Regions from separate parts of the Serratia sp. NCCP-200 genome, predicted to be linked through region 1. Evidence: riboswitches for the same ligand, from Rfam matches in the RefSeq annotation. Region 1 holds a riboswitch; the other holds the start of a gene.
The links. A riboswitch is a leader RNA that binds a small molecule or an ion and turns the genes downstream of it on or off. The one in region 1 is predicted to bind thiamine pyrophosphate.
Positions count from the first base shown of each region.

Region 2: it holds a riboswitch for thiamine pyrophosphate, as region 1 does, so the genes downstream of both, thiC (phosphomethylpyrimidine synthase ThiC) here and thiM (hydroxyethylthiazole kinase) in region 1, are expected to answer to the same signal.

Region 1 covers NZ_BAAKUJ010000001.1:214,939-218,045, forward strand. Annotated here, with positions in the region: gene rluF (23S rRNA pseudouridine(2604) synthase RluF) at 178-981, opposite strand; TPP riboswitch at 1,094-1,185, shown strand; gene thiM (hydroxyethylthiazole kinase) at 1,222-2,016, shown strand; gene thiD (bifunctional hydroxymethylpyrimidine kinase/phosphomethylpyrimidine kinase) at 2,013-2,813, shown strand; gene AC6HVW_RS01035 (inhibitor of vertebrate lysozyme family protein) at 3,096-3,107, shown strand, end outside.
Region 2 covers NZ_BAAKUJ010000013.1:7,697-10,803, forward strand. Annotated here, with positions in the region: gene nudC (NAD(+) diphosphatase) at 1-208, opposite strand, end outside; gene AC6HVW_RS24800 (Rsd/AlgQ family anti-sigma factor) at 310-822, shown strand; TPP riboswitch at 927-1,049, shown strand; gene thiC (phosphomethylpyrimidine synthase ThiC) at 1,167-3,107, shown strand, end outside; gene thiE (thiamine phosphate synthase) at 3,103-3,107, shown strand, end outside.

The DNA.
Region 1 (3,107 bases):
GAGCCGAATGAAAACAAGATCAACTGATAATTATCGGCTGTTTTGAGAGGTTGATTGCAATTTCGAACGGAATGAGAGGTAAAGGTAGGAAGGTGCGGATTTTCAAGAAAAATGCAGACCCTTCAGTGAGGACGGATCGCTATCGGTACGCCCCATTTCTGGAATAACGCAATCAGGTTAATCAGTGATTGCCGGAGTTGGAGTAACGCTACTGTCGCTTAAATCTGGCGTTATTGAAGCGGGGGCGGAAATATCCTCAGACGAGGAGTGTTCAATCAGCTCGTATAACTCGATCCGTTCATCAGCGGTAAAATCCCGCCATTCGCCCATCGGCAACCCTTGCAGAGCGATGTTCATAATACGTTCGCGCTCAAGCTTGATGACTTTATAACCAAAATATTTGCACATGCGGCGGATTTGGCGGTTAAGCCCTTGCACCAGGGTGATGCGAAACACCTGCGGGGCTTCTTTCTCTACTAAGCATTTTTGAGTCACCGTGCCCAGGATGGGGACGCCCGCACTCATGCCCTGAATAAACTCATCGGTCACCGGTTTGTTGACGGTCACCAGATACTCTTTTTGGTGATTGTTGCCAGCACGGAGGATCTTATTGACCAGTTCGCCGTCATTGGTCAGGAAAATCAGCCCTTGGGAGTCTTTATCCAGGCGCCCGATGGGAAAGACGCGTCTGGTGTGATTAACGAAATCACCAATGTTATCCCGCACGTGCTTCCCCATGCTGGTGATGATGCCAACAGGCTTATTCAGTGCGATAAGCACTAGATCGTCCGCATCACGCGGTTCGATCGGCTGGCCGTTAACTGTCACCACATCCCCGACCAATACCTGAGCACCCAAGGAGGCTAACTTGTCGTTGATGGAAACGTTGCCTTGCTTGATGTGGCGGTCGGCAGAGCGACGAGAACACATGCCGCTGTCGCTAATGTATTTGTTAAGGCGGATAGATGAGTGAGTGAGCATGGTTTCCCCGTTAAACGCGAACTATACATTATCTGGGGGAGACGGCGTCTCCTTTTTATTTTTTGACGCTATCGCGTGATTGACCTCACTGGCCACAGCCTCAATAATGGCAAACGTCGACTCGGGGTGCCCCTAGGGGCTGAGAAATTACCCGTATTACCTGATCTGGATTATGCCAGCGTAGGGATGTCGCGGTATCTCAACCGGTACCCGCCCTCTTGAACGCCGGTTGGGAGCATTATGTTTACTCGACCTGATGTGTTACCCGGCATCCGTGCCGCGGCCTGCTTTAACCAATTTAAACGCCAACCTCCATTGATCCACTGCCTGACCAACGAAGTGGTGCAAGAGCTGACGGCCAACGTGCTGCTGGCGTTAGGCGCTTCGCCAGCCATGGTGGTGGAACCGGAAGAGGCCGCGCAGTTCAGCCGCGTGGCTGATGCGCTGTTGATCAATATCGGCACCCTGCACGCATCGCGGGCAGAGTCGATGTTAGCCGCCATCGAGGCTGCCAATCGTGCTGAAAAGCCCTGGTTACTGGATCCGGTTGCCGTTGGGGGATTGGAATACCGAGCAATCTTCGCCCGCCGCTTGCTCACCCTGCGGCCTGCGGCGATCCGTGGCAACGCGTCGGAAATCATTGCCTTGAGCGGCCTGCAGACCAGCGCCCGTGGTATGGATAGCCAGGATGACTCGCTGGTGGCGTTACCCGCAGCACGCGTATTGGCGCGTAATTGCGGGGCCATTGTGGCCGTCACCGGTGAGACAGACTACATCACCGATGGTGAGCGAGACTGGGCCGTCACCGGTGGCGATGTATTAATGACGCGCGTGGTGGGGACGGGCTGCGCGCTTTCGGCCGTTGTGACAGCATTTTGCAGTTTGCCGGGCGATCGGCTGGATAACGTTGCCACCGCTTGCCGGGTGATGGCGCTATGTGGTGAAAGGGCCACGGCGCGGTGTTCTGGCCCTGGCAGCTTTACTGCCGCCTTCCTGGATGCCCTCTACCAACTGCGCATGGAGGATCTGCTATGAAACGGATTAACGCTCTCACCATCGCTGGCACCGATCCTAGCGGTGGAGCCGGTATTCAGGCCGATCTGAAAGCTTTCTCCGCATTGGGGGCCTATGGCACCAGCGTGATCACCGCGCTGGTGGCGCAGAACACCCGTGGCGTGCAGTCGGTATATCATATCGAACCGGCATTTGTGGCCGCCCAACTGGATTCGGTACTCAGCGATGTGCGTATCGACAGCGCTAAAATCGGCATGTTGGCTAATGCCGACATCGTGCAGGCGGTGGCCGAGCGCCTACGCCATTACAAGCTGCCTTATGTAGTGCTGGATACGGTGATGCTGGCTAAAAGTGGTGACCCGCTGTTGGCACCGGAAGCGGTGGAGTCCATCCGCCGTGAGCTAATGCCGTTGGTTTCCATTATCACGCCGAACTTGCCAGAGGCGGCGGCTTTGCTGGCCTGCGCTCCGGCACAAAACGAATCGCAAATGCGCGAGCAGGGACAGGCGTTGTTAGCGATGGGCTGTCAGGCGGTGTTAATGAAGGGGGGCCACCTAAGTGAAGAGGAAAGCCCAGATTGGCTATTTACCCCCGGCTTTGAGCAGCGCTTTAGTGCGCCGCGCATAGCGACCAGGCACACGCACGGCACCGGTTGCACCTTATCTGCGGCACTGGCTGCTCTGCGCCCGCGCCACCCAAATTGGGCCGATACCGTAGCTGCGGCAAAAAACTACCTGCAACAGGCTTTACAGCAGGCCGATAGCCTGGAGGTGGGGCAGGGTATTGGGCCGGTACACCATTTCCATGCATGGTGGTGAGCCAGAGATTGAGTTTATGCTGGCGAAACTGGTGGCGACATTAACCAAAGGTATTGGGTGACAAGCTGAGAAACGTTGCCACAATGTCGGAAGAAATGTCGGAAGAAATGTCGGAAGAAATTTTACCGCCGCTTCCAAGAAGGAAAGCGGCTAATCAGGGTTGGGGCAACCAAAAAAAGGTATTGGCAGGTTGTCTGACGAAAAACGCTGAGCCAACTTTCCCGTTTAATTGTGGTCTGAGCTACTTGGAGCTACGCTTTTGATTTACCGAGGGAGGAGACCATGATAGGAAAA
Region 2 (3,107 bases), on a different contig from region 1:
GCCGCACCGATCCCATCTCTTTCGGCATCGGCTGGCGCACCAGCCAGACCGGTGCCCCCTCCCATTCGCCAATTTGCCGAGCCGGTCGGCCTTGTAAGGAAAATAATGCGGCAGAACCAAACGGCAATTCACCGTTTGGTAACCAAATTTTGCTTTCATGGCTGACGATCCACCAGCCATTTTCGTTACCCGTTAATGCAAGTTCCATATGTTGTTGCACAACCTCTGCTTCACTGGCAATCTAGGAATGCTCTTTGTTACATTTTATTAACTTACCACTTTTTCTTTCTCTTACACACGGAGTCAACCATGCTCAACCGATTGGAAAGCCTGACTCAGCGCGTTGGTGGCAGTAACGAATTAGTCGATCAATGGTTGCAGGCACGCAAGCAGCTACTGGTTGCCTACTGCAGTTTAGTCGGCATTAAACCCAACAAAGAAAAGCATACGCCGCTCAATGAAAAAGCGCTGGAGAACTTTTGCCATAATCTGGTGGATTATCTCTCTGCCGGGCATTTTCACATTTATGACAAAATTATCAAACAAGTGGAAGGATCCGCCAGCCCCAAAATGGCGCTAGCCACCAAGTTCTACCCCAAATTACAGGCCAATACCGAAGCCGTGATGGCGTTCCACGACCGCTACACAGAAGTCGATATCGATGACGTGTGTGAAGAACTCAATCAGGCGCTGTCAGATATCGGCGAAGCCCTGGCATCACGTTTCGCCTTGGAAGATCAATTGATCCAACTGGCGACAGAAACCTGGCAGCAGGGCCAGCCTGGCACCAATAATACTGAATCTATGTCTCATCCAGCCTAATTATCCCCCCATAGATTTCAAGCCGTAGCTAGGCAGCCAACAACGCTACGGCTTGAAAGATGACGGGGGATGGCTTGTAGTTTTTGTTTACCCTCTTATACTGAGGGCTCTTGTCGGAGTGCCTAGCGCTGATTTTTCATTAAATTGGCCAGGCTGAGACCGTTAATTCGGGATCCGCGGAACCTGATCGGGTTAATACCCGCGAAGGGAACAAGAGTAATCTATCGCCATAGGCAAGATGCTCCCGCCAGGGGCTGTGCCTGCCTTACCGGCTACCATCATTACTCCCTCCGAGCTCCAGACAAGCAATTTTCCACACATCACTACACTGATAGGAATTTGCTATGTCTACCGTGAACCAACCTCGTGCCCGTAAACAGCAGCGTGACCAAGCGCAAGATTTTATCGACTCTCTGCAAGGCGTTACCTTCCCTAACTCACAGCGGATCTATCTCGCAGGGTCGCGCAGCGATATTCAGGTACCCATGCGTGAGATCCAGCTCAGCCCGACGCTGATTGGCGGCAACAAAGACCAGCCCCAATATGAACAGAACGAAGCCATTCCGGTGTATGACACCGCAGGGCCGTATGGCGATCCGCAAGCGTTGATCGACGTACATCGTGGCTTGGCCAAGGTGCGAGCGGACTGGATCGCCGAACGTGCCGATACCGAAGCGTTAAGCGGCGTCAGTTCCGGCTTCACGCAACAACGGCTGGCGGATGTTGGGTTAGACCATCTGCGCTTTGAGCACCTGCCGCTGCCCCGCAAAGCCCTGCCGGGTAAATGCGTTACGCAGTTGCATTACGCTCGCGCCGGTATTGTCACCCCAGAGATGGAATTTATCGCCATTCGCGAAAATATGGGCCGTGAGCGCATTCGTGGTGAAGTGCTGCGCCACCAGCATCCCGGCCAAAGCTGGGGCGCCAATCTACCGGAAAATATCACGCCGGAATTTGTGCGCCAGGAAGTGGCCGCTGGCCGCGCCATCATCCCCGCCAACATCAACCACCCGGAATCCGAGCCGATGATTATTGGTCGTAATTTCCTGGTGAAGGTGAATGCCAATATCGGCAACTCGGCGGTCACCTCTTCGATCGAAGAGGAGGTCGAGAAGCTGGTGTGGTCAACCCGCTGGGGCGCTGACACCGTGATGGATCTCTCCACGGGCCGTTATATCCACGAAACCCGTGAATGGATCCTGCGCAACAGCCCGGTGCCGATTGGTACGGTACCGATCTATCAGGCGCTGGAGAAGGTGAACGGCGTAGCGGAAAACCTGACCTGGGAAATGTTCCGCGATACCCTGCTGGAACAAGCTGAGCAAGGCGTCGATTACTTCACCATTCACGCCGGGGTGTTGCTGCGCTATGTGCCAATGACCGCCAAACGCCTGACCGGCATTGTCTCCCGTGGCGGCTCGATCATGGCGAAGTGGTGCCTGTCGCACCATCAGGAAAACTTCCTCTATCAGCACTTCCGCGAGATCTGCGAAATTTGCGCCGCTTACGATGTCTCGCTGTCACTCGGCGACGGCCTGCGCCCGGGCTCGATCCAGGATGCCAATGACGAAGCGCAATTTGCCGAGCTGCATACGCTGGGCGAATTGACCAAGATTGCCTGGGAATATGATGTGCAAGTGATGATCGAAGGCCCAGGCCACGTGCCGATGCAGATGATCCGCCGCAACATGACCGAGGAGCTGGAACATTGCCATGAAGCACCGTTCTACACGCTGGGGCCATTGACTACCGATATCGCACCGGGTTACGACCATTTCACCTCCGGGATCGGCGCGGCAATGATCGGCTGGTTCGGCTGTGCGATGCTTTGCTACGTGACGCCGAAGGAACACCTGGGGCTGCCTAACAAAGAAGACGTGAAACAGGGGCTGATCACTTACAAGATCGCCGCTCACGCCGCCGACTTGGCAAAAGGCCATCCGGGCGCACAGATCCGCGATAACGCCATGTCCAAGGCGCGCTTTGAGTTCCGTTGGGAAGATCAGTTTAACCTGGCGCTGGATCCACAAACCGCCCGCGCCTATCACGACGAAACGCTGCCGCAAGAATCCGGCAAGATCGCCCACTTCTGCTCCATGTGTGGGCCGAAGTTCTGCTCCATGAAAATCTCCCAGGAAGTGCGTGACTATGCCGCCGCACAAGAGGCAGCCAAACCGATCGAAGTGCAACTAACCGGGATGGAGAAAATGTCGGCTGAATTCCGCTCACGCGGCAGCGAGCTCTACCACAGCGCGGCCAATTTGCAGGAGGAGATAAATAATGAC